DNA from 2 places in the Halioglobus sp. HI00S01 genome. Region 2 is predicted to be linked to the other one. Evidence: predicted binding sites of a transcription regulator. Region 2 holds the regulator's gene; the other holds the start of a gene.
What was found. Region 2 encodes LexA, which represses DNA repair genes until DNA is damaged. Its sites were predicted from a motif close to ACTGTNTNTANANACAGT; they were not measured.
Positions count from the first base shown of each region.

Region 1: the regulator LexA is predicted to act here: its motif matches at 6,792-6,809, upstream of A3709_RS17645 (DUF3127 domain-containing protein).

Region 1 is NZ_LWEE01000265.1:35,738-50,529, reverse strand. It holds gene A3709_RS17685 (acyl-CoA dehydrogenase family protein) at 1-7, opposite strand, end outside; gene A3709_RS17680 (hydroxymethylglutaryl-CoA reductase) at 20-1,204, opposite strand; gene A3709_RS17675 (2OG-Fe(II) oxygenase) at 1,521-2,273, shown strand; gene A3709_RS17670 (hypothetical protein) at 2,262-3,035, opposite strand; gene A3709_RS17665 (YidB family protein) at 3,211-3,627, opposite strand; gene A3709_RS23430 (VOC family protein) at 3,788-4,408, shown strand; gene A3709_RS17660 (RimK family alpha-L-glutamate ligase) at 4,339-5,343, opposite strand; gene A3709_RS17655 (hypothetical protein) at 5,683-5,901, opposite strand; gene A3709_RS17650 (hypothetical protein) at 5,932-6,663, opposite strand; gene A3709_RS17645 (DUF3127 domain-containing protein) at 6,912-7,268, shown strand; gene A3709_RS17635 (VCBS repeat-containing protein) at 7,760-9,826, opposite strand; gene A3709_RS17630 (SDR family oxidoreductase) at 10,106-10,930, opposite strand; gene A3709_RS17625 (sugar phosphate isomerase/epimerase) at 10,952-11,815, opposite strand; gene A3709_RS17620 (GMC family oxidoreductase) at 11,925-13,610, shown strand; gene A3709_RS17615 (gluconate 2-dehydrogenase subunit 3 family protein) at 13,607-14,350, shown strand; gene A3709_RS17610 (DUF4252 domain-containing protein) at 14,347-14,792, opposite strand, start outside.
Region 2 is NZ_LWEE01000010.1:125,997-140,788, forward strand. It holds gene A3709_RS02580 (universal stress protein) at 1-214, opposite strand, end outside; gene A3709_RS02585 (hypothetical protein) at 331-786, shown strand; gene topA (type I DNA topoisomerase) at 892-3,543, shown strand; gene A3709_RS02595 (DUF6586 family protein) at 3,540-4,001, shown strand; gene A3709_RS02600 (hypothetical protein) at 4,174-4,434, shown strand; gene lexA (transcriptional repressor LexA) at 4,537-5,139, opposite strand; gene A3709_RS02610 (DUF6763 family protein) at 5,208-5,525, opposite strand; gene A3709_RS02615 (mechanosensitive ion channel family protein) at 5,799-6,893, shown strand; gene A3709_RS02620 (S-methyl-5'-thioinosine phosphorylase) at 6,890-7,642, shown strand; gene A3709_RS02625 (CsiV family protein) at 7,668-8,702, opposite strand; gene mfd (transcription-repair coupling factor) at 8,702-12,166, opposite strand; gene A3709_RS02635 (glyceraldehyde-3-phosphate dehydrogenase) at 12,318-13,787, shown strand; gene A3709_RS02645 (Na(+)-translocating NADH-quinone reductase subunit A) at 14,742-14,792, shown strand, end outside.

The DNA.
Region 1 (14,792 bases), on a different contig from region 2:
CGCTCATCATTGATCTCACTTATCGGTTACGGCCGAGTTTCTCGTGGGCATCCACCCATTCATTGGTCCCTGTTTCCTTGTCGGTCTTGGTGGCGGAGACGAGTGACAACTCGCCCGCCACAACCAACCCGGCTGCGATTTCAAGCAGTTTGTAAGCTTTACCCTTGCCATAACAGCCCATTAGCTCCAGGCACTCGCGCTGTGTGGCAAGGCCGGTACCGCCACCGTAAGTCGCCATAATCAATGCCGGCAGTGTCACGGAATAATAGAGATCGCCCGCGGTGTTCACATAGCTGTACACGGAGCACTGGTTCGCCTCACCAATGGTAGCCATGTCCTGGCCCGTCGCCATAAACAGGGCCGCCAGGCCATTGGCCGGGTGTGCCGCGTTATTGGATGCGCCAGTAAGAAAAGCAGCCAGCGTATTCACACCGGTACTATTGCGCAAGTGCTCGGGCGTCGTCCGCAGCACATCCGACAACACTTGGCGAGGGATGGTAATTTCCGCCGTCACCTTCCGACCCCGCCCTTTCAGGGAGTTTACAAACGATGTCTTCTTTTCGGTGTCCATACCGCCGGACAAACCGTAGGTGCGCAGCTTGGGGTAGTTGGCCCGAATCCACTCACAGGCAACGAATGTGGCACCGCCAGTCATATTTTGGCCCGCTGCGTCGCCAGTGCTGTAGTCAAAGCGCGTGTAGACCATGTTGTGTACCGGGTACTGCTCGATCTCCAGCAGCTTACCCACTGAGGTGGTGGATTCCGCCTGGGCCTTGATCGCCGCAAAATTGTCGCGAACCCAGTTACCAAAGTCGCGGGCATCGCGCGCATTCTTGAACATGAATACCGGTGCACGCTGCATCGCCTCGCCCATAACGGTGGTGATCACACCGCCGCTCTCGCGGATGACTCGCATACCGCGGTTATAACTTGCAACCAACGTACCTTCGATCGTTGCCATTGGGACGTAAAAATCACCCTGGGCGTGCTCACCATTAACCACCAGCGGGCCCGCCACACCAATGGGCACCTGAGCCACGCCGAACAGTTGTTCACAGTTGCCGGCCATGCTCTCGGGGTCGAAGGTAAAACCCTTGGTGTGATGCAGCGTTGTGCCGGCCCTGTCTTCCAGAAATGCCTGGCGCTCGGCAATCATCTCCGGTGTGTAGTCGTTTCCCTTACTGCGGGGGATTTTTGTGCTCATCGCTTACTCCATATAGACGACGTCAACATTTAATCGTAAGATACGCCATTATATTGACAGTGTCAATATAACGGCTACGTACATGAAGAAGCGCCTGCCCTTCACGCGACTAAGAGGTTGCCGGCTGCTCGGGGCGAGGCAGGCGACAGCGCTACTTGCCATCCCGGCAGCATAAGGTAGATTGCCACGCGTTTGCTGACCGTTGTCAGCGTCTGCTCGGCAATCAGATGCGCATTACATCGCAGTGCTTCAGGTCACAGTTGGGCTAAACTACTTCGGCCGCGCAAGCGGCGAATCGCTGCCATAGGAAATATGAATGCAGGACGACCTATACGTAATCGCGTGGGAGACAGGCTTTAGCCCCACGCCCATGCCCACCTGGACTGACAGGCCAGGCGCGGTGAACCCCTACGAAGACGCGCGAAACGAGAGCATTACCCGCGTAGACATTCCCGAGGTGCCCGGCGCATTCCAGCTGCTCAATGTTCTCAGCGAGCAAGAGGCCGACAATATTGTTTCCATCGCCGAGTCGCTGGGATTTCACGAAGATTCGCCGGTATCACTGTCCCACGATGTGCGGCACAACGAGAACATGAACTGGGTCGTCAGCGAGCACATCGACGGCACGCTGTGGGAGCGCTCCCAGGCGCTGATCAGCGAGAGCGTTGGCGGCCAGCACCCAACCGGGCTCAACGCGCGCTTTCGATTTTACCGCTACGGGCCAGGTGACTTCTTCAGCCCTCACACCGATGGCGCATGGCCTGGTAGCCGCGTCATTGACGGCAAACTCATCGCCGATGCCTATCCCGGCCAGTACAGCCAGTTCACCTACCTCATCTTTCTCAGCGATGATTATGAAGGGGGAAAGACACAGTTTTTGGTGAGCAAATCTGATGCGAGCCAACCAGCCACCCACAATGAAGATATCAATGTGGTCAGCGTTCATACTCCCAAGGGCGCCGTGCTGTGCTTTCCCCACGGCACTCACTCCCAGCATTGCGTTCACGCCGGCGAAAAGATCCGCAGTGGCGTGAAGTACATCGTTCGTACGGAAATACTATTCGCTTAAGAGGGTCTTCGCCTGATTCAGTTTTGCCTGCATGGCGAGCACCAAGTCGCGCAATGCATCCACTGACACGCCAGCGTCGATTGCCTCGGGCAGGCGCACATTGAAGTCGACCTCAAGGTCTTCCGTTAGTTCGGCATCGCGCTTCTCGATCTCATCTTCAATGCTCTCGAACTGTTCGGCATAAGCTGCCGTGGCAATATTCCGGGCCTGCTCAGGCAATTGTTCCGCGTACTTCGCGAGGACCCGATCCAGGCGCTGCTTGATAACGTCAATCGTTTCAGTGGGTGAGTCCGCCGAGGTCGCTGTGTATTCAGGCAGCAGGCCGCGTTCCTGATATTGCGCTGCGACCTTTACCGCGCCCAGTGACTGCCAGAGTACACTCTCAAGTGACGCCTGCGTCGCCCGCACATCGGCCTCAGGCTTGCCTTCATCTATCGCCGTCTTAACGGCGAATAGCCCTTGCCAGATACTAGCGTAGAGCGGGATATAGTGCGTTTCTATTGCTGAATGAAAATCCACGGCTTCCCAGTGATCGACAATGGCATCGGTACCGGCGGCAACGCTCCCTTTGGTCTCGTAGGTAGAGATAATGCCGTCGATTTTGCCGATGAGCCACACCACTTCTTCCGTGTACTCATCAACGTGTTCAGACAGTGCATTAACGTGATCACCAACGGCGCCGCTCGCACTTACACGAGTGGCCAAGAGCGCCACCAACATGCCAACACTCAACAGTTTCCAGGTCCTGGTCAGCGCCAACATTCAAACCCCCAATACTTAATTGCGAATAATATTCATTTACAATCAAGCATAGCGGCTACATGTGCATAGATAAAGCACAAATTTTGCGATTCAATGCGCGGCTGTGAAAACTCCCCCGGAATGAGGACGCGGCAACATCGCCTGCGGAGATGGCCGGGCTGAACCTCGCGGCCAATTAGCTAAGCAAGGACTTGGCCGCGCCCATCAGCCCACCCAGGCCACCTACAGATTCCAGTAGAGCCCCACCGCTGCTCGACTGATCCATCAGCTGAGGCAATACCTCAGCCAGCCCGTTTGCAGCAGTGCCGGTGTCTGTACCGATACTGCCGGCGAAATCGGCCATCGGGCCCTCGCCCATTAACCCAGTCAAACTCTCTGCGCTGATGGGGGAATTTGCACCGTCACCCAACCAAGAGTTAACGATGTTGCCCAGTTCACCACTGCTCGCCATCTTGCTGGCGAGGCCTGCCAGGTCAACATTGCCCTGACCATCGCCCAAAAGCGTGCTTAGCGCACTCCGAATGGTCGCCTCATCAATTTGCAGTCCCAGTTTTTGTGACAATAACTGGGCACCCATTTGCACAATATCCATCACTTCCTCCCCGTTGCACCGGTAAGTGTCACTCAAGCATAGACGAATTCCCCGAGCCCGCGAATCAAAAATGCAACCGTCAGCCCACCGCCCATTTCGCGAGCCATCACTTCCTATCCTATAGTGAGGGTCACACAACAATCCGGGGGGAACAGCATCAATGAACGGATTACTATGCGTGCTAACAGCCTTGCTAACCGTGGCAGCCTACAGCGTGAGCGATGTCAATGTACCCGCTATTAGTAGCGGCAGTGATCGACTCGCGGGAAAAATCGTGTGGCATGAACTAGTGACCGACACGCCGGCAGAGACAGAACGTTTTTACGCGACTTTACTGGGCTGGGAATTTCGCTCCTTGCCCGACGCCAACATCAATTATCGAATGATTTACAACCAGGGCCGTCCCATCGGCGGCATGATAGACCAGACACAGCTGGCCACCTCCGCTGACATCTCCCAGTGGGTTTCGCTGCTATCGGTTTACGATATTGCCGCGGCGACTGATGCTGTGGCCAACAGCGGCGGTACGGTTTATACACCCCCGACTTCACTCGGTGATCGCGGCGACATCGCCACGGCAGCGTCGGTATCTCCAGCGGCTATAGCTCCTGGAGAGGCCGCGGCTATGGCAGCGGTATCCATACCAGCATCTCGCTGGGCGGACGAATTCTATAATCGCGTCACACCCGTTTGGCACTGGGCCGATAAGGCTCAGGCCTTAACGGGCGCCAACGCCTCCAGCTCCGCAGCCAGGTATTGCGCGAGTTGCAACATGGCGTAGCGCTCGGCCACAGCCTCCGCATCGGAGTTGTAGTTGGTATTGGTGTTTACGTCATAGGCGTAGATCTGACCAGCGTCATCCTCAATCGCTTCAATCCCTGCCACCTGAATATTGTTGGCCTGCAGGAACGCTTCGTATTGGTCGATAAATTCAGGGTGGTAGTCAGTGAGAATTTCAAACTTGGCCTTGGGCTCCTCGGGCTGCCCCTCCACCGGACAAAACATGGTGTCGATGCTGCAGGCGTCCGCCGGGCAGAGTTCAAACCCCTCTGAGGTATCAATTTTCACTGCGTACAAAAATTTCCCGCCGATAAATTCGTGGCGAATAATGTGCGGGGTGGGGGCCTTGATGTACTGCTGGATTAGCGTGGTACCGTCCACCGGGGCATCGTACGCGGGACTATAGAGATAATCTTCCAGGGCCGCGATGGAGTGAAACAGTTGTACCCCCTGCCCCTTGCCAGCGCGATTGTGCTTGGTGATAAAGCTATCCATACCCAGTTGTCGGGCCGCTTCAACCACGTTATCCCTGCCAACAGCGGCCAGTGTTCTCGGCGTGGCAATGCCCGCCTCATTCAACGCCATGTACTGGTTAACCTTGCTCACTTCCAGGCGCAGAGCGCGGCTGCCGTTAATCACTACCCGTCCATGGCGCTCAAGCCACGCCAATACACTTTCGGTGAATTCCGGCGCGTAGCGGTGATCGCGCGTATGCGAAGACGCACTGATTCGACTGTAAAACACGCCCTCAGGTGGCGCTTTTGACAAATCCAGAAGCCCCTGATCGAGGTGCCACATTTCATAGGGCACACCCAATTCCTCGAGCCTGACCTGCAGGTGCGAGGTCCATTCGTCGTGCTCGTGCAGCACATATACTTTCGGAGTAGAGGCGTTCATAGCCGCGCGCAGCGGTTGCGCTGGAAGTGCCGAATTCATACCAGTTTTGTCTCAGTTCAGGGGAGAAGCGGGCCTGTGGTTGTGCAGGTATACGCAGGGAGGCCCAAGGTGGCGCACTTTAGCCAAAAATTGATCAATTTTCCAGCTCTGCGCTATCACCGCCAAGGCGCGCCATACGGGGCACAACAGCCATGCAAGCGGCCGCTGTCTGATCTGTGGTTGATGCAGGCATCCCATTGCACAGGGCGATAAACCGTGGCAGAAGACGACGAAGACAGCGCTGAAGAAGAATATGAGTTTCCCGAGTTACATCGCGACGAAGAACTGGACCACGATGGCGTCGAGCAGGTCGTTATTGAGCGCTTTGTTCGCTATCACTTACCCTTCCTGCGCAAGGTCAAGGATGAAATGGACCAGGGCAAGGTGCTCACGGAGGGTGAACTGGTGCTGATGAGCCGCATGGTCACACGGGCACATCGCTTTAATGTTCTGGTCTACGACCACTCGGGACTCAAGGAATCTGTCGCCAAGATCATCAATCTCATTCATGAGATTGCTGGCGAGGCCGTGCACAACGCCACCGAGCCTGGCGATCAAGGCAGGCTCCGCGGCGGGCGCCCAGGTGCATTAGTTACAGAACCAATCCCTTACCGCGGGCAACGAGTACTGCGGATCGGCAGCGTAGTTGGTGAGCTGCACCAACAGCGGCACCAGAGTTCTGCCGGGCTGAGCGACATTGGCGGTGAGATAACCGTAGAGTTGTCCGTCGGTGTCACGAATCACCGGAGCGGCGGTGGCGAATACATTCCACGGACTGTAATTGGTGACGAGGGACCCGAAATCACCGGCAGCGTTCCAGATACTGTAAGGGGCAAAAGCAGCACCATGGTTGCCGTTCGCATTGCACACTGAATCAAGAAAGGTTCCCGGACAATTGAGACATCCCAGATAAAACTGTTGTTCGTCACCCCCATAGAGCAGCAGAAACGGCGCCGTGGCCTCAAAGACTGGCTCCAGATAGAACACCTCATCTGACTCCAGCACTGCCATCAGGCTGGCATTGCCTTCCATACCCGCGGTGGTGAGATGGCAGGCTTCCACACTGCCACCGCAAAGGCCGCGGTCACGAGTTCGCCAGCCCACAAAGGTAAAGCCCTCGGCGGGCACCGCAGTAAATACCTGGTCGAAGAACAAGTCGTTGACGTTCAGCCGACAGATTTGGCCCGCTTCGCAGCGGACATCACCGGATGTCGTGACCACAGCGCCACCATCAGGCACATAGATTTCGATCTTGCAGCCGGCCAGAAACAATGCTGCAACTACTCCAAATATCAACCTGACCGTACTACTGGTCTTCATGCCCGATGCCCTAGTGCCTTACGTTTCACAGCGACATCATCCACTCTGGATGCCGCTTTACAGACATGCTAACTGCGGCCGTGCCCTTAGGCCAGAGTAAAAATCACCAGTTACCACTTGGGGCGATGCCTGATCAAAAAAACAGCAATCGCTCAGCTTACAGCACCAACCGAACACGAGAAAAACACCAACGCACCGCAGAAAAAAGCTATGATAAGTGCTGGCATAAATAACGCGGGTTTATCAGGGTGTCTTACGAACTTACCGGCAAAATCAAACTCATCCAGGATCTCAAGACCTTCGAAAGCGGCTTTCGCAAGCAGGAGATGGTGGTGACCGTCGACGACGGCCGATACCCCCAAGATATCAACCTCGAGTTTGTGCAGGACAAGGTGACGCTACTGGAAAGTCTGCAGCCCGGTCAGGAAGTGACAGTCACTTTCGATATTCGCGGCCGCGAATACAACGGCCGTTATTTCAACAACCTGCAGGGCTGGAAAATTTCTGCCGCGGCAAGCGACAGCGCCCCCATCACCAACGACTACCCGGATACCGCGCCCCCTGCATCTCAGGGCGGCAGCTTTGACGACGACATCCCGTTTTGACGAGGTGGTTTCTACCTTCTGTACACCAAATCGCATAAGTCCCTGCCAGAAAACGACTTTTATTAAGATTTGAGCGAAAAACTATAAACCACTGCGGTTTCGTGGAGTGTCGTCCGTTAAGCGTAATTTTATGTTTACCAAAACGGTCGGCACATTCGCCAGATAGATACCCTCATAGTCGACGAGGTTGAGCGGTTTCTGGTCATTCGCCTGGACGACCATGCCCTCGATTTCTTCCCGACCCTCTATACCACTGAAAACTTGAGGCATGGCCTTGCTACCAACTCTATTACCTATTTCTTGCGAGAAATTCGACATCTTCAATTCTGGGAAGAGATGGAGGAGCGCAAGCTGTTATGGGAAATTGCCGAGGGCTATTTCCCTTCAACGGAGCCTTTTTCTTATAACACGCGGACCTCCTATTGGAGGACCCTTGGCACCAGATTGGCGCTGTGGTGTGTTTACCGAACCGGTGTTTGTGGGACTTTTGTTTATCGAACTACAGCGCCCTCAGCGAACGCTCGACGGCCCTCAGCTTTGCCGATTTCAAGGTAGTGCTCAAGGCCATTCTCGAATTCGCCCTTCTTCACCAGAGCTACGACATCGGGATTCTCTGTGAGATAGTAGTACTCGTTATAGCCCGCCGCGCCGTGCCGCGATGGGTCAGTGGCATTTGGCCCGGTATGTAGCCGACTGTTCGCCCTGACATCGAAATAAAACTCGCGCTCATTGGCCACCCCATAAGTGATGAAGCCGAGTCGGCCGTCAGCCAGCAAATAGGGGAAGTATTTTTGGCCGCCCAGAAAGTAGGGTTCATAGGTTGGCCCATAGGATTTCAGGATTGACTCCGTGCGCTGGTCCAGTTCGGCGAAGCCCTCCCAGAGGGTCGATACAAACTTTCCGTTGCCGGTGTTTATAAGCACCTCATTTGCCCAGGCTTGATCTGGGACGCGGTAGATCTCGCCGATCCAGCCTGTCCACTCGTGTGGCTCGGCTACCCTCGTTGATGCGTCAACCGCCAGAATGTCAATGAAACCATCGCCATTCACGTCCATAAGCAGGTTGTCGTGCCCACCCTGGTTGCCGAGGTTGTAGTTGTAGAGCGCTTTATCGGTGATATCGCTAAACCTGCCATTTCCCTTGTTTTGCAGGAACTGAAGTACGCCGGCAGATTCCTTGTAGTCATCGTTCCAAAGCATCGAGCTAACGAGTATGTCCTGATCGCCATCGTTGTCCATATCGAACAGATCGACCTGTATATCGTGCGCGCGCCCGGTGCCAAATTCAGAGGACAGAAACTTTGATTGACTGTCCTTAAACCTGTCTTGTTTGTGAAAATACGGTATCGGAAGTGGCTTGATGTCTCCGTAAGCGCGGCTGCTATCAAAACGAATATTGTCTATGATGATTGAGCTGCTACCGTAGCTGCTTGTAGAGACATCACCATTGCTTCCGTCGTATGCATCGACAATGACCAGTTCTGCCTCCGGGTCGTCATCGAGGTTAGCCGCGGCTACGGCCGAACCCGTGTGTATCCATTGTCCACCGATTTTTTGGAAGTCTGCGCTGCCCTCGATTGAGACGTTGAATCTGAGTGGCCACGCTTTGAAGCCTCCATTCTGATCATTGATCAGGATCATGACCGCATCGCCATAAGAAAAGGGCGCAGCCGGATCGTCGGACCAGTCGTAGCTAGACATATAGGCTGATCCGATGATGTCGGTATAGCCATCGCCATTGATGTCAGCGAGGCTTCCCTCGTGCATAGCCATGGCAGGCTCGATAGAACGTGGTGTAAGCTGGTTACCGTCATTCAGGAATAATATATTCTCGGTCGGAACGAATGGCGATTCATTGTGGCCGATAATCAGCAGGTCGTCGTGCCCATTGCGATCAAAATCGTGAACCCTTATGAAAGCGGTTCCGTCAGTGGTGGATCGGCCCAGTAGTTCGTTTGCATCCAGCAATTCTGTTGCATCGGGACCCGCTTCAAAAACCTGCAGCCTGGCATTGGCGGGACGCTCTTCTCCGTTGGTGTCTATGTATGAGCCGCCGTCTGTCCAGCCGCTGACAAAAACCTCTGGATTGCCATCGGCGTCAGTGTCGCCCAGACCAAAATACTTGATTGTGGAGTAGTTATCCTCGACGGCGATATGGTCAATCTCTCTGATATCGAAGAGCCCATCGTCAATCAAAACACTTGTTGGCAGCGGATTCAGTGTGACCGCATGTTTGCCACCCGCGGCTTTTCTGAACATCGGAATAAGGCGGGCCTCGATGTCATACGCTGTATGTTCACCGAGCAAACTGATGGAGCACGGCTCAGATTGTCCGCCACAAGCTCCTCCTGATTGCCAGCTATCGAAGACGTAACCAGGTTGCGGCTGGGCAATAAAGGTGCCCGCCCAAGCCTCTCCGTCAGGAATGTCGACCTCGCAGGTTTTGCCAGCTTCGCAGTAGTAGTCTCCTGATGCAGTTGTAACTCCGCCTCCTTCCGGCGCCTCCATCTTGATCTTGCATCCCGTAAAAACAGACAGGCTAAGACCTAAAACTATCATCCTTGAATACATTTTTTACTGCTAACTCCCTTACGGTTTTGGTTTGCCTTTCCGTGTTAAGTTTCCTAGATCGGGCGAACGCCCCCTAACATTTGTCTCCGGGGAGGGGAAGTCGCGCTTGGCGTAGGTTGTTTTGCTGAAACTCTGCTTGCGGAGAGAGTGTCAATCGCGACCCCCAAAACAGTTTATCATAGCGGACCGGGGATGCTTTGTAAGCAAGTCGCGCCCTGGATAACGGTTTACTATATCGTGCCACGCCTAAGGGGTCAGACCCCTTTATCAGAGACCGACTGCCTTGGTGGATGCCGCCCAGAATGCGTCACGCTGCAGGTTGTCATCAGCCACCGGCGAATAGCCGGCGAGCTTGCACTGGTCATAGTACTTGCCACTGACGGCTTCCAGTTCCGGATCACTAGCCAGCATCATGGTGGTTTTAGCTCCTTTCTCTGGCGAGATAAACAACAGCCCCACGATCTTACGCACCAGCCAGGGGAAGCTGCGCACGATGTCCGTGGCCACCGCACCCGGGTGCAACGCGTTAACAGTCACTCCCGAGCCATTTAACCGCTCTGCCAGTTCAACCGTGAACATCATATTAGCCAATTTCGACTGGCTGTACGCGGCCTGCATTTTGTACTTGTGGAAGCCGGTAAAAGTCGCCAGATCCATCTCACCCTTCTTGTGCATCATCGAAGACACATTCACAATGCGCGCCGGTGCACTGACTTTGAGACAATCCAATAACAGGTGGGTCAGCAGAAAATGGCTAAGATGGTTCACCGCCATCTGCATTTCAAAACCATCTTCGGTGATTACCTGCTCCGCGGGCATGATTCCTGCGTTATTAATCAGGACATCCAGGCGATCGTAGCGGGCCAGAAACGTCGCCGCGAGTTCGCGCACGCTGGCGAGACTGGCGAGGTCTACCGCCAGATTCACCGGCGCGATTTCCGCCCCGGCACCGATTACTTCCAGCGCCTGCCGGGTTTTATCACTGTCCCTGCAGGCCAGTATCACCTCGGCGCCCGCTGCGGCCAGCTTACGCGCAGCGATCAGCCCAATACCACTGTTGCCACCTGTTATCAGTACTCGTTTGCCTTGCATCGCATCACTCCCCTTACGTTACTATTCTGTATTCTCGTGTGCCGCCAAAAGCGCTTGTAAGCCCTGCAATGACGTTGCCACCGCCTCCAGCGACGTAATGTTATCGGGATAGGCCTCTTGTTCCACTAGCAACCAGGCCGTGCCGCCCTCCGTGAGGTTAGCTTCGAGCAGCGCTGGCCAATCTGTATCGCCCTCCCCCACGAAGGGTCGTTTATTCAGGCTAAACAGCGGTTTGTGCACCTTGTAGTGTGTGCTGAAGGTGCGGCCAGGATACTTCCGCACATAGGCGACGGCATCAACATCAGCATAGTTGGCCCAACCCACATCGAGCTGCAGCACAACTTCATCGAGGGTATTTTCCGCCAGCACATCCCAGAACGTACTGTCTTTAAAGCTGCGAAACTCCTTATCGTGGTTGTGGTAGCCAATGTGAATACCACTATCACGACTGCCCTGCGATGCTGCATTGAGTAATCGACTGAGTTCGTAAACCCCCTTCTTGTTCCAGGCCCGCTTATCCATGCCCACCACCAGTGCCGGCGAACCCAGTTGTTGATGGAACGCGAGGGTCTGGGCCAACTGATCGGGCTCGAGCGCTGCTGCTGACACATGTGCCCCGGCAGATACCAGGCCAATACTTTCCAAATACGCTTTGAGTGCAAGCGGCTTGCCGCCATAGGGGCCATATTCGTTTCCGTAGAACTCAACCCCGTCAAACCCCATGTCCGCCAGGGCAGCCAATGTCCCGGCAAAATCCGCCTGCAGCGCATCGCGCACCGACCAGAGTTGCACGCCTACTTTAGGATTCATCGGAGCCTGGGCCGCGGCCGTCATATGCCAGAGCATACCCAAACACAGCGCGAGTGCGCCTGTTATTTTTCTCATTCACGATCTCCATCTCTTGCAGCCGCTGTTATTTTTTTCAGACCGCAACCACCACAGGAGGGCAAAGATTTATATACTGCGTGGTGCAACCCACATTAATGAGAATTCCATGTCCGATCAAGCTTACGATGTGGTGGTAATCGGTTCCGGCGCCGGCGGTGCCATGGCAGCCCATACCCTGACCAAATTGGGCAAGCGGGTGCTAATGCTCGAGGCCGGTCGCGACTACGACCCGGTTACCGAGACGCCAATGTTCAATACCCCGGCGGACGCACCGTTGCGCGGTGCGCCCACGCCAGACAAGAACTTCGGTTATTACGATGCCACAGTCGACGGCGGCTGGGAGGTGCCGGGCGAACCCTACACCATGGCCGATAATACCGAGTTCAAGTGGTGGCGAGCGCGCATGCTGGGCGGGCGCACCAATCATTGGGGGCGGTATTCACTCAGATTCTCTCACCATGATTTCAAAGGATTCAGCCGCGACGGTTTCGGGGCAGACTGGCCCTTTGAATACGATGAACTCGCCCCCTGGTACGATCGCACCGAAGAACTGGTGGGGGTGTGTGGCACGAATACGGGGCTGGACGACATGCCAGACTCATCTCCCGGCGTATTAATGCCGCCGCCTAAACCGCGCGTGCCTGAATTGTTAGTTGCCGCTGCCGCGGGCAAGCTGGGCATCCCCGCCGCTCCCATGCATCGCGCCATCCTGACCCGACCCAAAGACGATCGGGCCGCCTGTTTCTGGGCAACACAGTGTGGCCGGGGCTGTTCCATCGGCGCTGCCTTCCAGACCACGACTTCGCTCATTCCGATGGCCAGAGCCACCGGTTTACTGACTGTACAGACCGACGCCATGGTCAGGTCCGTCGAGGTCGATGCACAGGGACGCGCCGAAGCCGTCACCTATATCGACCGCAAAACGGGCGCCCCTCGCACCGTCGCCGCACCCTTGGTCGTTCTGGCGGCCAGCGCCTGCGAATCGGCACGGATACTCCTCAACTCAAAGAGTGAGCAACACCCGCAGGGGCTGGCCAACCGCTCGGGCCAAGTAGGGCGCAACCTTATGGATTCAACCGGGGCAAATATGAGCGCCGTGATTCCCGCACTGAAAGGCCGCCCCATTTATAACGAGGACGGCCATACAGCCAATCACCTATTCCTGCCCTGGTGGGGCCACGATATGCAGGCCAGGGGCGAGCTGGATTTTGCGCGGGGCTATCACTTTGAGATGAGTACAGGTTTCAAACCGCCCGGTGGTTACTATCCCGAGAAGCTTCAGGGCTACGGCGTGGAGATGAAGCGCCGGGCCAGGTTCGACTATGGATCACAGATCTCTCTGGCTCTGCGTGGAGAGATGGTACCCAACGCCGGTTGCTATATGGAAATCGACGATGCGGTCACTGATCGCTGGGGCATTCCGGTGGCCAAATTTCACTGGAAGTGGTCCGAACAGGAACTCAACCAGGTGCGTCACGGACTCGCCACAGCGCGCGATATCTTCAAGCTACTCGGGGCCGATGTGCCAGACGAGTTGCCAGATCCCGCCGAAACGATCAAAAAAGGCGGCGAGATCATCCACGAGGTGGGTACAACGCGCATGGGCACTTCGCCCAAAGATTCCGTCACCAACCAGTGGGGGCAGGCCTGGGACTGCGATAACCTGTTCGTGATGGACGGCGGCGTATTTGCCTCCAACCCCCACAAGAATTGCACGCTCACCATTATGACTCTGGCCATGCGCAATGCATCATGGCTGGCTGAGCAACTGAACAAGGGGGCGATAGCATGAGCCACGAGACAACTGAACCAGGCATCACCCGACGCCAGTCGCTGAAATGGCTGGCAGCCGTGACCGCAGCAGTAACAACGCCGCTGATAACCGGCTGCGAGGCCACGGTGATCAAGGCGGCCAAGCTCGCCGGTAACTGGCCAGACCTGCAACTCGAACCCATTACCGCAGAGGGCTACGGCACCGACCCGACACTGAATCCACCAGTCAAGGCGCCCTGGCCACTCACCATGACACCTCATCAGCGCAAGCTCGCCAAGGCGATACTCGACTTGATGATTCCCCGGGAAGGCGACTTCCCCTCAGCATCGGAAGCCGGTGTTGTCGACCTGGTCGATGAGTGGGTCAGCGCGCCCTACCCCCAGCAGCAGGAAACGCGGCCGGAAATCCTGTCTGCGCTGGTGTGGTTCGATGAGGAATCCCAGCGCCGCACAGGCCAGTCGTTTCTGGCAACCAGCGCACAAAAACAACGCGCCATCCTGGATGACGTCGCCTACGAGGAGGCCGAGAGTAAGCTGCAATACGCCTATATTTCCCGGGTATTTGACGGACTGCGCTCACTGGCGGCCATCGCCTACTTCAGTTCACCCGAGGGTGTGAAAGACATGGGCTATGTGGGGAATGTGCCCATAGCGGGCGACTATCCGGGACCAAGCCCCGAGGCCATGACACACCTTGACGGTGTGCTCAATGACCTGGGGCTCCTGGACTATGCCTACCAGGAACCGGTAAGCGGCTAAACATCAATCGGCGGTGCAGGGACATCCAGTGCCTGCATAGTGCTCGAGAGCATCTCCGGCTGCAGCTCGCCCATTACATTGACCAACACGACCTCAGAGCTGTCGGCAGTGAGTACGGTGAGGCCAGCGATACGTTCTTCCACCATTTTCATCAGCACGTAGGTCGTCTCGCCTTCCTCGCGCACCAGAATAATTTGCTGCCAACCATCTTCGTTAAGACGGGCGTTAATCTCACCCAGGTCTTCTGCCACCGCGATCGGGTCTTCCTCGATCTCGTAGAGCTTGACCCGTACACCATCCAACTGACACAGCAAGGCCTTGGTCGCCGGATCATCTTCAATAGCGTTTGATGCGATGCTGAGCAACGTGGGGCCGATTGACAGGGTCATGGTGGCATCGACATCCCACATCGACAGGCCATCGAGATCGGCGTAACCGGCGT
Region 2 (14,792 bases):
GTAATTGGCCGGTGGCCTGTTCCTGGATTTCGTCCTGAAGGCCTGAGAAGTCCATGGGGATGTCGACGCCATAGGCGAAGCTGAGGGGTTCTATGACATGTACAAGGTGGAGTTCGCTGCCAGCAGACGTGGCGATAGCGCGCGCTCGCGCCGCAACCAGGTCAGATTCTTCGCTGAGGTCGATGGCAACAACCACTTTCGAGTACTGCGACATATATAGCCTCCCTGCAGGCTTTTTTCACGCTTCTATTTATAGCATAGAATAGTCGCCGAACAACGGGACACGGCTGCGTCTGCGGCGTAAGTTTGATCTGGGTCAGGAAACCACCTTTGGAAATTTTTCTTATCATTTTCGTGATCGCGTTGGCGCTGGCACCGTTGACCCACTTCATCCCCAGCAAGCGCCAGCGGCAGGTGGCCGGAATGAGAGAGTATGCCGCGGTCCATGGCCTGTTCGTCGAGTTCCGGGACCTTCCCGGCAGTGATCGCGCGTTACCGGGGCAGGCCCGGCGCCCCGAGCAAATCATTTATTACGGCAGGCGCCTTCCAGCATCGCGTGGCGAGCCTCGTTCGAGGTTGGCCTGGCGAATTGAGGAAGGTGAGTGGCGGGGCGTGGGTCACCGACAGCCGCCGCCAAAACAGACTGCGCTGCTGCCCGCAGAAATACTGGCCCTCAGCCAGGAAGAGGGCAGTTGTGGGATCTACTGGTCAGAGCCCGAAGAACAGGGTCAGGTTGAGCAAATTGTCACGGCCCTGGAGGCCTGGTCAGAGGCACTCTCGGCCTGACCCGTCTCGGGGGCGAAACACGATTTTTCTTGACCCGTCCCGGCGGTGGCCTTATATATGCCCCTTTTTGCTGCCGCACCCGGCACCCAATGTCAGCAGGATGAGATGGGAAAATCACTCGTAATCGTCGAGTCGCCCGCCAAGGCGAAGACAATCAACAAGTACCTGGGCAAGGACTACGTGGTTAAATCCAGCGTGGGGCATATTCGTGATCTGCCCACCGCCGGCAGTGCCACCGCCAAGGTAGATCCCAAGGAGCGGGCTGCTCAGGCGGCGATTACCCGCAAGATGGGGCCGGAAGAGAAGGCCGCCCACAAGAAGAAGAAAGCGCGCGAGCAATTGATTCGCCGCATGGGTATCGACCCCGAAAATGGTTGGGACGCCAACTACCAGGTCCTCCCCGGTAAAGAAAAGGTGGTCAACGAGCTGAAAAAGCTCGCCGAAGACTCCGACGCTATCTATCTCGCGACCGACCTTGATCGCGAGGGAGAAGCCATTGCCTGGCACCTGCGCGAGGCCATAGGCGGTGACGATAGTCGCTACCAGCGCGTGGTATTTAACGAAATCACCAAGAAGGCGATTACCGAGGCCTTTGAAGAGCCGGCGGTACTCGACCAGAACCGGGTGAACGCCCAGCAGGCGCGTCGTTTCCTTGATCGCGTGGTGGGCTACATGGTCTCGCCATTGCTGTGGGCGAAGGTTGCGCGGGGCCTGTCTGCCGGTCGGGTGCAATCGGTCGCGGTCCGTCTGATCGTCGAGCGCGAGCGCGAAATCCACGCCTTTATTCCCGAGGAATACTGGGAAGTGCACGCCGACCTGGCCTCCAAGGATGCCTCGGAAGTGCGTTTTCAGGTTAAGCGTCACAAGGGAGAGAATTTCCGCCCCGGCGATGAGGCGACCACACTGGCCGCCACCGCAGAGCTGGAAACCCTGCCTTACGCCGTCAGTAAGCGCGAGGACAAACCCACGCGCTCCAAACCGCCTGCGCCCTATATCACCTCGACGCTGCAGCAAGCCGCTTCCACCCGGCTGGGCTTTAGCGTGAAGAAGACCATGATGATGGCTCAGCGCCTCTACGAGGCCGGTTACATCACCTATATGCGAACCGACTCCACGAATCTGAGTGCCGAGGCGGTGGCCGCCTGTCGCGATTACATCGGCAACAACTTCCCGCCGCGTTACCTGCCGGAGAGCGCCAATCTGTACTCATCCAAAGAGGGTGCACAGGAAGCGCACGAGGCCATTCGTCCGTCAGATGTCAATGTGTCGCAAACCTCGCTGAAGGGCATGGAGCGCGACGCAGAGCGACTCTATGAACTCATCTGGCGTCAGTTTGTGGCCTGTCAGATGCCGGCAGCGGAATACACGTCAACCACCGTGACCGCGGCTGCAGGCGAGTACGAGCTCACCGCCAAGGGACGCATAATCCGGTTTGATGGCTACACCCGAGTGCAGGCGCCTGCTGCGCGCAAAGGCGACGACACGGTACTGCCCGATCTGAAAGAGGGTGACGCGCTGTCACTCAAGAAACTCGATCCTGCCCAGCACTTCACCAAGCCCACCCCGCGATATGGTGAGGCCAGCCTGGTGCGCGAGCTTGAAAAGCGCGGCATCGGCCGGCCATCAACTTACGCGTCGATTATCTCCACCATCCAGGATCGCGGCTATGTGCGCCTGGAAAACAAACGCTTTTATGCTGAGAAGATGGGCGATATCGTCACCCAGCGACTACAGCGCAGTTTTACTGACCTGCTCGACTACGGCTTTACCGCCAATATGGAAGAGCGGTTGGATGACGTAGCTGATGGCAAGCGCGACTGGCGAGATCTGCTGGACGCCTTCTATGCCGAGTTCAGCGACCTGCTCGAAACGGCCAATGAACCGGAGCCCGTGGGCATGCAGCCCAATGAGCCCACCATGACCGATATCGCCTGCGATAAATGCGGGCGTCCGATGCAAATTCGCACTGCCAGTACGGGGGTGTTCCTGGGGTGCTCCGGATACGCGCTGCCGCCGAAAGAGCGCTGCAAGAACACCATTAATCTGACCTCGGGGGATGAGGCCATCCGCGAGGATGCAGATGACGAGGCCGAATCTCGCCAGCTGTTGGAACGCCATCGCTGTACCAAATGCAACTCGGCCATGGACAGTTACCTGATCGACGAAGATCGCAAGCTGCATGTCTGTGGCAACAACCCCGATTGCGACGGCTTCGAGGTCGAGCACGGCAAGTTCAAGATCAAGGGGTACGAGGGGCCGACCCTCGAGTGCGATAAGTGCGGTAGTGAAATGCAGCTCAAGAACGGCCGTTTCGGCAAGTACTTCGGCTGTACCAATGAGGAGTGCAAGAATACCCGCAAGCTGCTCCGCAACGGCGAGCCCGCACCGCCCAAAATGGATCCGGTGCCGATGCCGGAGCTGGCATGCGATAAGGTCGACGATCACTACGTGCTGCGCGATGGCGCCGCTGGTATGTTCCTCGCCGCCAGCGGGTTCCCGCGCAACCGGGAAACCCGTGCGCCGTTTGTTGACGAGCTGCTGCCGCACAAGGAAGCCATCGATCCCAAGTACACGTTCATATTCTCTGCGCCGACTGAGGATGACGACGGCAATCGTGCCCAGGTGCGTTACAGCCGTAAGACCAAGGAGCAGTATGTCATGACCGAGAAGGACGGCAAGGCTAGCGGCTGGAAGGCCTACTACCGCGGCGGTAAGTGGGACGTTGAGCAGAGCAAGAGTCGGGCGAAGAAAAAGTGAGTTCCGCTCGCGGCCAGGCCAACCATGCGTTGTACCTGGCCCGCATCCTGATTGGCGCCTGGCGCCGTGACCTCGACACCCAGAGCGTGGCGGCCAAAACCCTGGCCAGTGCCTATTGGCCCGGGGTGCGCAATCACCTGACAAATGCCTACGGCTGGTTTCTTGTGGAAATCACCCGGCCCGGTGGATTGCCGGAGACGCCGCCGCAATGTCTTGCCGAATTACCGGAGATAGTCGCAGGCAAGGCCATGCCCGGTGAGATTCGAGAGTTCCAGCGCCTGGAGCGGGAGGGCTGGATTGGCGCCATGTTATCGGCAGAGAGTGATGCACCGCAGTCATCGTCGATGCATAACCTGGCGGTGGCAGCCGCCGGTGCCGACCCGGAGCAGGCCGAGACCTGGGCAAACCTGCTACAGCAGCTGTTCGACCGCATGGGCGACTCCCTCGACGAGTACTAGTTCCGGGGCCGGAGCAGGGCGCTCAGGCGTCTATTGCGGCTCTTGCTGCTGTCGCCGCACACTGCCCGCAACTGCGCACCCGTTCACAACTATTCCCGAATAAGCCCTATCGGGCACCCATGGCTGCTGTTATGATGAAGTGGCAGTGTTCGCAACAACAGAGGTTTATTGAGTGTCTGCATCCTTACTGGAGATTGTCGACCTGGGCGACGGTGAAATCGTTCTGCAACGTGCTGACGATGATTCCGCGCCGCTGGTGACCATACAGTTCTCCGACGAATCGCGCATGTACCTGATGGAAAACGGACTGGAAGTGGCCAAGGCCATGATTCAGGCCGGAATTCAGGCCGCGGCCAATATCATGGAACAGAATGAAGCTGAGGCGGATGCCGAAGCTTACGCTGAGCCAGAGGCACCGCGCGTCCTGCACTGACAGGCGTTATTCGACATCCCGCCGGGGCGTTGCGCCACCGGCTATCTGCAGCCCCCTGAGGGGCCTGTCAAAGCCCCTACCGCTTTTAAAAACGTCCGCTGCCTAATTGCCGCGGCGCAGCACACCTACACTCAGGCCTTCAATCGCAAACGATTGCTCGCGCAAATCGACCTTGATGGGCTCGAAATCAGGGTTCTCCGGCAGGAGTTCCAGCAGGTTCTTATCGCGCCCCTGTTGCAGTCGCTTAACGGTGACCTCGTCTTCGATGCGGGCCACAATAATGTCGCCATTATTGGCCACGGGCGTGCTGTGAACGGCCAGCAGGTCGCCGTCGAAGATACCGATATCGATCATCGAGTCGCCAGTGACGCGCAGGAAATAGTCAGCTGCGGGTTTGAAAAATTGGGGCGGGAGGTCGCAGTATTCCTCGATATTCTCCTCGGCGAGCACCGGGTTACCGGCGGCCACCCGACCGACGATGGGAATACCTTGGGTATCGGGCAATTTAATGCCCCGTGAGGCGCCGGGGATAATTTCAATCGCGCCTTTGCGGGCCAGTGCCTTGAGGTGCTCCTCTGCGGCATTGGCTGATTTGAATCCCAGTTCGCGGGCTATGTCGGCCCGGGTGGGCGGGAAGCCTGTGTCATCGATATGTGCACGGATAATATCCAGCACCTGTTGCTGCCGCTTGGTGAGCTTGTCCATGTGTGCCCCATCTGTGTATTTATACAGGTGCTGTGATTATATACAGCATGGGCAGCGGATAACAACGCCTAAAAATCCTCCACGCCATACATGGCTTCGGGCTCGATGGAGTTCAGTGGACTATTCCAGTCTTCCGGTTGCATGGGCAGGTCGGGGTCCAGCAGGTCTTCGTCATCCAGCTCAAAGGCAGAGCGCCAGTCTTCCGGGGCTTCCGCGCGTTCCAGCAGCATTTCGCGCCAGGCATCGAGGTCGTATTCAGACACTTCGCCATCCAGATATTGGGTTTCGATGGTGAGGTTACTGGGATCCCAGTCCACCACCTCGAATAAGGCATTGGTTTGCAGATCCTTGTACCAGCCACCGACAACGGGGCTTAGCATTTTCATGGAGATTTTCCTCCCCTTTTTTCGTGTGCCGCAGACCAACATATCACGCTGGCGTGGGCTGTCCATTATGTGATAACGCTATAAAAACAGGGATGGAAATAGCTTTTACGGCGACGGAAATTCTTTTCAAAAGAGATCAAGCAGTTGCGCTGGACTTCAAGAGATGACTTAATCTGTGCCGCTGATTTATATAATCTTTCGAGACTAAACACGCGGTTCCCACATGAAAAAATTGTCTAAAAATCGTGCTTTTTGCGCTAGAAGAGGTGGCCAGTGACGAGCCTTGGATCGCTTTTCGACAGCCTCGCGCTCAGCCTGGGATTGGAGGGGCAGCTTTTGGCCCTGATCCTACTGGTGACCCTGGGCGCGATGGCTCACCTGGCCCTCGGAATGCTGGTGCGACAATTGCACCGCGCCGCGAGCGCCACAGACTACAACTGGGACGATGTGGCCGTCACGGCGATGGCGATGCCGGTGCGGGTGCTGCTGTGGGTGCTGGTGCTGTATCTGGCCCTGGAAATTTACCCGGTGGCGGAAACCCTGCAGGCCTTTCTCGCCCAGGCTTACGACACTGCGCTGGTGGTATTGCTGGCCTGGTTCCTGCAACGACTTATTCACGGGGTAGAGGAAGAGCTGCTGTGTGAGACCCGCGGCACCCGCCAGTCGGCGGACAAGGCCACCGTGCGCGCGGCGGCCAAGCTGGTGCGCTTTGTGCTCTGGATTACTGCCGGGCTCATGATTCTGCAGAGCCTGGGCGTATCGATCTCCGGGCTGCTTGCCTTTGGGGGCATTGGTGGTATTGCGGTGGGTTTCGCGGCGAAAGATTTGCTCGCCAACTTCTTCGGCGGCCTGAGTGTTTACCTGGACCGGCCCTTTACGGCGGGGGATTGGATTCGCTCACCCGATAAAAGTATTGAAGGCACGGTAGAGGACATAGGCTGGCGCCTGACCCGTATTCGCACTTTTGATCAGCGGCCGCTGTATGTGCCCAACTCGACGTTCTTGCAGATCTCCGTGGAAAACCCCTCGCGCATGCTTAACCGGCGCATCTACGAGACCATCGGCCTGCGTTACCAGGACGCCGCGCTCATGGAGCCGGTGGTTACCCAGGTCAAGGAGATGCTGCGCAACCATCCTGAGATTGACCAGTCGCGCACCCTGATAGTGAACTTTGTGTCCTTCGGGCCATCGTCGCTGGATTTCTTTGTCTACACCTTTACCAAGACCACCGACTGGGTGACGTATCACGAGATCAAACAGGACGTCATGCTGAAGATTCTCGACATTATCCACGCCAACGGCGGCGATGTGGCGTTTCCCACCCAGACATTGCAGCTGGAGCACATTGCCCCCGAGGGCGAAGCGTGAGCGCACTGGCGGTGATCGGCGGTACCGGGGTGGATCGTCTCGGCGGGCTGGACATTGTCACTCGTCACGCGGTCGACACACCCTTTGGCGAGCCGTCACAGGTGGTGCAGGAAGGGCGCCTTGGCGACACGACGATATTCTTTCTACACCGGCACGGTAGCCCCCGGGCCATTCCCCCGCACCGGGTGAACTATCGGGCCAATCTCTGGGCGCTGCAACAGTTGGGCGCCACCCATATCATCGGCATTAACGCCGTCGGTGGCATTGCCCCGAATATGCCGCCAGGCAGGCTGGTTATTCCCGATCAGGTTATCGATTACACCTGGGGGCGTGAGCACACCTATGACACCGGTGAGAGCGGTGAGCTCATGCATATCGACTTTACCGAGCCCTATGATGCGGCGCTGCGCAATGCGGTGCTCGAGGCAGCGGACCGTGGCGACATTGCCTGTGCCCGCGCAGGCGTGCATGGCGTAACGCAGGGCCCGCGCCTGGAGACCGCCGCGGAGATTCGGCGCATGGCCAGCGACGGCTGTGATGTCGTGGGTATGACGGGTATGCCGGAGGCGTCGCTGGCGCGGGAGCTGGGTGTGGCCTATGCGAGCATTTGTATGGTGGTGAATGCCGCAGCCGGGCTCGATGACAAACCCCTCACCCTGGACATGATGCGAGCAACGCTGGAGCGCGAAGCAGACGTAGTTGCGTCGTTGGTTGAAGGTCTGTGCCGCAGCTCTCGCTGGGCGGACTGAAGGAATCGTTGTGCGGCTTAACCGCCTAGTCCAATCCCGCTATCGTATCGGCGTCTGAGCGCTGCTCGGCCAGCCCCATCTCGTGTAACTGCTCTTCATCCAGCGGGGTGAACTTCACTACCAGCCCCACCAGAGGATGATCGAGGTAGTGCACTTCATTGCTGCGCATGCGGCGCTTTTGTTTGAAGGCCACCGCGTGGCGCCATGGGTATACCGGGCCCATATCCTGCTCCAGGTCCGGTATGGCATTCGGGTCTCCAGGCCACACGCTATGGTCGGCCGGCACCTGGTTCACGTAGTAGGGCTCAGGTGCTTCGACCATGTTCGGTTCTGGTTGCTCCACCACAAGCGAGGGCGGTCCCAGCGGCGGCGCCGGCATGCGCCATTCCCCGGGCAGGTAGTCGCCGCGCGTATTCAGCCAGAGGTTGGTTTCAACGTGCAGGTAACGCGCAATGTGCAGCGTGACCGTACCCTGCAGGCGCGGCCAGTCCTGGATGTCACCGGAACTATCCAGTACCAGGGGAATAGCCGTGGCCTCTGGCTGTACCGGTTGTACCCAGGTTTCGTGAAACAGTGTGCGATATTTGCCGGTGCGCTGCATATACGCCGACTTGCCGTGAAACTCGCGCTGCGCGTGGGGCAGGGCGATAAACGGCGTCGGGTACAGTTGCTGCGGTTCCAGCGGGTCTTGGTCAGGCTCAGTTACCGCAGGTTCCAGCGCTGTTTCCGGCGCCGCAGTATCAGGAGAGGGCAGTGGCGGGATGTTGGTGCTCTCTTCGAGGGCTGACATGACGATTAACTGGCGGCCGTAGGCGTCGATGTTGCTCGCGCCGGGGTGCTCGGCAAGGCGCGCTTCGACCTGGGCGGGATAAACGAGGAAACGACTGCTGCTCGGGTAGTTCAACTGGGGCAGTGGTTCCCACTGTTCGCTGGCGCTGCCCGTCTCATTGGCAAACACCATGAGCTCTACCTGATACCAGCGTTCGTTAGCCTGGGCTGCAGCGCTGAGTAGGCAGAGGGAGAGGGCTGTAGGGTAGAGCAGGTGGCGAGCAAGCGGCATCAAGCGGCAGTGTCCTTGGCGTCGGTGGTAAATGTCTGCAGCAGCCCCTCGATAAACTCCTGGCGCTGCAGGTTATCCGGTAGCTCGCGATCAAACCGCAATCGTGTGGCTCCGGCCAGTTTGTAAGCCCGTGGGTCCGACTGTACCAGCTTAACCAGTGCCAGCGGATCAACCCGGGTGCTTTCCTTGAAGTCGATACTACCACCACCGGGGCCCGCTTCAATGGCGCGAATGCCGAGTTTCTGTGCCTTGAGCCGCAGTCGCGAGGTCTGGAAAAGGTTGCCGACCTGCTCGGGCAACAGACCGAAGCGATCGATCATCTCTACCTGCAGCTCGCGCAGCTGGTCTTCGTCTGCGGCGGCGGCAATGCGCTTGTACAGTACCAGACGCGTATTGATGTCCGGTAGGTAGTCCTCGGGAATCAGGGCCGGCATATGCAGATTGACCTCGGTGCCGGCGTCGAGGGGCGCGTCCACATCGGGAATGTCACCCCGCTTAAGTGCGGCCACAGCCCTTTCCAACATATCCATGTACAAGGCGAAGCCAACGCTGTGGATCTGGCCACTTTGCTCATCGCCGAGCAGTTCGCCGGCGCCGCGAATTTCCAGGTCGTGCGTCGCCAGCAGGTAGCCTGCGCCGAGATCGCCGGCAGCCTCAATCGCCTCCAGGCGCTTGCCGGCATCGGAGGTAATCGCCGAGCGCGGCGGGGTGAGCAGGTAGGCGTACGCCTGGTGGTGGGAGCGGCCGACGCGGCCGCGCAGCTGATGTAACTGCGCCAGCCCGAATTTGTCTGCCCGCTCGATAATAATTGTGTTGGCGTTGGGAATATCGATGCCGGTTTCAATAATCGTGGTGCACAGCAGAATGTGGTGGCGCTGGTGGTAGAACGCGGACATCACTTGTTCCAGTTCAGTCTCGCGCATTTGCCCGTGGGCCACACCGATGTTCAGCTCCGGCAGCAACTCGCGCAGTTTGCGGGCACTTTCCTCGATCGATTTGACCTCGTTGTGCAGGTAGTACACCTGCCCGCCGCGCAGGGTTTCACGTAACACGGCCTCTTTGATCAGGGCGATGTTGTGCTCGCGAATAAAGGTTTTGATCGACAGGCGCCGCGCGGGCGGGGTGGCGATAATCGACAGGTCGCGCATGCCGCCCAGGGCCATATTCAGCGTGCGCGGAATCGGGGTCGCTGTCAGCGTGAGAATGTCGACTTCCGAGCGCAGCGCTTTGATCGTTTCCTTTTGCTTCACGCCGAAACGATGTTCTTCATCGATGATGAGCAGGCCCAGGTCGGAGAATTTGAAATCTGACTGAAGCAACTTATGGGTGCCCACCAGAATATCCGTGTTGCCTGCGGCAATACGTTCGCTGACGGCCTTGATATCTGCCGCCGTCTTGAAGCGCGAAACCACCTCGATATTAACCGGCCAGTCGGCGAAACGATCGCAGAATGACTGGTAGTGCTGTTGCGCGAGCAGAGTGGTCGGCACCAGCACGGCCACCTGCTTTTTGCTCTGGGTGGCGATAAAGGCAGCGCGCATGGCCACTTCGGTCTTGCCAAAGCCCACGTCGCCACACACCAGCCGGTCCATGACCCGCGGACTGCACATGTCTTCCACCACGGCCTTGATAGCCTGTTCCTGGTCGGGGGTTTCCTCGAAGGGGAACGCCGCGGCAAATTTATCGTAGGCGATAGGATCGCATTCAAACTCGTAGCCCTTACGCGCTTCGCGGCGGGCGTACACCTCGAGCAGCTGCGCGGCGATGTCGTTGGCCTTTTCACTGGCCTTGCGGCGGGCCTTGTCCCACTGCTCGGAGCCGAGGGTGTGCAGCGGCGCGGCATCCGGGTCGGCCCCTGAATAGCGACTTATCAGGTGCAGCGATGCCACGGGCACATAGAGCTTGGAACCCTTGTTGTACTCCAGGGTAAGGAATTCTGCCTGTTGCCCATCCACGTCCAGGGTTTGCAGGCCCACATAGCGGCCCACACCGTGCTCCAGGTGCACCACCGGCACGCCTTCGCGCAGCTCGTTAATGTCGCGGAAAGCATTGGCGGCTGCAGCGTCTGAGGTTGCCTTGCGACGCCGGCGCTGGGCCACCCGGTTGCCAAACAGCTGGGATTCGCTGACCAGGGTGGGTTCGTCCGGCCCCTGATACAGGCCGCGATCCAGCGGCGCGGTCGCAATCGCAAATGCATGGCCGGAAGTGACAAAGTCATGCCAGTTAAGCACTTCCGGCGGCTTCAGACCGAGTTCCTTCAGTGATTGCAGCAGGATCTCCCTGCGCCCGGCGGATTCTGCACAGAGCAACACCGGCCCGGCGTGGGTCTCCACGAACTTGGCCAGGTTCTGGGCCGCGGATACAACGGTCTGATCGGTGGATAGGTCTGGCGGGGGGAGCACGCCGCTGTCAGCATGGACCGGCGCGTCAGGGTTGTGCCGCAGCTCGAGAACAGGGAATCCCTTCAGGCCTCCGTAGAATTCATCCACTGGCACAAAGCCCCGGTCCGGCGGCAGCAGTGGCCGCCGTGGATCGATGCCGTACTCTTCAAATCGGGTGCCCACTTCCTGCCAGAAGTGGTTGGCGGCGCCATTGTGGTCGCCGATGGTTACCAGCGCGGCATCTTCCGGAAGGTAGTCGAACAGGGTGGCGCACTCGTCAAAGAACAGCGGCAGATAGTATTCACAGCCGCCGGGGCTGCGACCCGCGCTGACCTCTACATAGGTTGGACAGGCGTCGTGGTCGACATCGAAAGCGTCATACCAGTTCATCTGGAAGCGGCCGATACCGCGGGTATCCAGCGGGTACTCCCGGGCCGGCAGCAGGTTAATGGCCTCAACCTTTTCCACCGTGCGCTGGGTCTCAGGATCAAAGGTGCGCAGCGTATCGACCTCGTCATCAAGCAGATCGATGCGATAGGGCAGGGGGCTGCCCATCGGATATATGTCGAACAACGAGCCGCGCAGGGCAAATTCACCGTGCTCGAACACGGTGTCGACGTTGCGATAACCGTTGCGCTCGAGATCGCGCCGGAAACTATCGATATCGATCTGCTGATTGGCTTCCAGCACCAAGCTTGAGCCCGCCACATAGTGAGTCGGCGGCAGTCGGTGCATGAGGGTTGGCACTGGCACAATCAGAATGCCGCCCCGGGTGCGTGGTAGGGTATGCAGGGTGTGCAGACGCTCGGAAATAATGTCCTGGTGGGGCGAGAAGTTGTCGTAGGGCAGGGTTTCCCAGTCGGGGAAGGCCAGAATGTCGAGCTCGCGATCCAGATAGAAGGGCAGTTCCCGCTCCAGGGCGATGGCCGAGCTGGTATCGGCCGTGATCACCACAGTCAGGCGCTCGGGGCTGGCGAGTTCGGCAATACAGCGGGCGTCGGCGCCGCCGTAGAAGGGGCCCATTGCGGTGCGGGAGCCCGGCTTTTCTGGCCAGGGCGTGTTGGCGACCAGGGATGTAAACATGTGTGCAGACTTGGCTCGTGCTTGCGGGCGCGCATTGTATCGTGCCAGACCCCGGTCCGTGAATATGTCCGTGACGGGTCGGTTGAATCAGGGCGTGCTAGGCTGGATAATACGCGCCCCCGACACACACAACACCGCAGGACAACACACCGTGACAGACCGCAAACGAGAGCGCCCGGACGATTACTTCTCTGATTGGAAGGAGCGCGAGGCCCTGGCCGAGGGCATGATCCCCCTGGTGGGGACCCTTTCCCGTGAAAAGAACGTGAAGTGTTACATCTATGGTAAATCCATGGTCAACGCTTCCGTGCTGCAGTTGATGAAAGACCACCGCTATGTGCGCCAGGTGGAAGAGAACGAACTGTCAGAGTTCGAAACTTTCCCTGTGATCACTGAGTTGTCCAAACTCAACCTGGGCCCGGCCCACATTGACGTTGGCCGTATCGCCGTCAACTACTACGACAAGGGTATGGGCGAAGGCCTGTCCATTGAAGAGTACGTACGCCAGGAAGTGGCCGACGATATCGATTCCGATGACAAGCCCCTTGAAGGTCCCCAGGACGTTGTCCTGTACGGTTTTGGCCGCATCGGTCGTCTGATGGCCCGCATTCTTATCGACAAAACTGACGGCGGCGCCGGCCTGCGCCTGCGTGCCATCGTCGTGCGCAAGGGCAAAGCCCCCAACGATCTGGTCAAGCGCGCCAGCCTGCTGCGCCGCGACTCCATCCACGGTGCATTTAATGGCACTATTCGCGTGGACGAGGAGCGTCAGTCCTTTGTTGCCAATGGCAACGAGGTCAAGGTGATTTACGCCAATGACCCCGCTGAGATCGACTACACCCGCTACGGCATCAACAATGCGATTGTTGTCGACAACACCGGTGTATGGCGCGACGAAGACGGCCTGGGCCAGCACCTTAAGAGCAACGGGGTGAGCAAGGTGATTCTGACGGCCCCCGGTAAGGGCGACCTGAAGAACATCGTGCACGGCATTAACCACGACATTATCGACGACAGCGACCAGATCATCTCTGCTGCTTCCTGTACCACTAACGCCATTGCGCCCCCGCTGAAGGCCATGGACGACAAGTACGGCATCAAAGCCGGCCACGTCGAGACCGTACACGCGTTTACCAACGACCAGAACCTGATCGACAACTACCACAAGGGTGATCGTCGCGGCCGCGCGGCCCCGCTGAACATGGTTCTGACCGAGACCGGTGCTGCCAAAGCCGTTGGCAAGGTACTGCCCAAGCTGAACGGCATGCTCACCGGTAACGCGATCCGCGTTCCAACCCCGAACGTGTCCATGGCGATCCTCAATCTGACCCTGAACACGGAAACTACCGCCGAGGAAGTCAACGAGTACATGCGCCACATGGCCCTGCACTCGCCGCTGCGCAAGCAGATCGACTACTCCAGCTCGCCGGAAGTGGTGTCCACCGACTTTGTCGGCTCACGTCATGCCTGTATCTTCGATGCCCAGGCCACCATCGTGAACGGCAACCAGGCGGTTCTGTACCTCTGGTACGACAACGAGTTCGGCTATTCCTGCCAGGTGCACCGCATCCTCGAGCAGATGGCTGGTATCGACTACGCGGTTTATCCGAAAGAGGGCTGATTCCTTCGCCGCGTAACGAGCGCCCGGGTGGTTTTCCACTCGGGCGTTTTTGGTTTTGGGCGGACTGTTCGGTTTGTGAGAGCCCGAAGACTCTTGCAAGTCACTCCAATTACCTCCAGGAAAGCTTTCTTCGTCCTATTGGTTTACTGGTCAGGCATTTGTATGGATGGGTCATAGCGAAACCGGCCTGAAAAGGCTGCATGCCCTTCTGAAACCGCTTCAGGGCCATCCATGGCGCGCTTCGGCGTCCGGCATCCATGCCTCCCGACGATTTCAGAAGGGCATGCAGCCTTTTCAGACCTCCTAGAGTTCTATTCCCGTTTGCTATCTTTCGTCCCGCAGCCCCGCAGCCCCGCAGCCCTGCAGCCCTGCAGCCCCGCAGCCCCGCAGCCCGCAAGCCATAGCCCCATAGCCGTTTAAATCCATAGAACCACTCCAAGCCGCCATGCAGGCCTATGTCCTTCTCGTCATATTCCGGCGCGTTCATGGTTTGCGGAAGAGGCGAAGGGCTTTCCGCAGTGAGTGTTTGAGGGGTGCTTGATGATTGCGCAGCAATCCCACCCCGAGTTGCGCCACGGCCGCAGTCTCTGGAGCAAACCATGCGCCGGGACGAGAAGGGCTTAGGCCAGCATGGCGGCGGCTAGCCAGAAATGCCAAGGTTGGTATGGAGGCCTCAAGCCGATACAAGGCGACTTATGACCGCCCAAAAGTCGTACTAGACATTGGTCGAACACCAAGAGAAAAAACGCAGCAGAATCAAAGAACTGGCTCAGAGTGAGTGGCCTTTTCAGGGCTCTTCCCCTATAATGCGCGCGGCTCAGAGACAGGTGGCGGAAAACGTTCATGCAAGATGGCGCTTTCCGGCAGTATCGCGATGCTGCAAACCCTTGTGATTACTAGGTTTTTCAAATGCTGTCTCAGCCTATCCACACACTAGATTCGTAGGCAGATCGTATGATCAAGATCAAGCGGGGCATGGATATCCCTATCCAGGGAGCTCCCCAG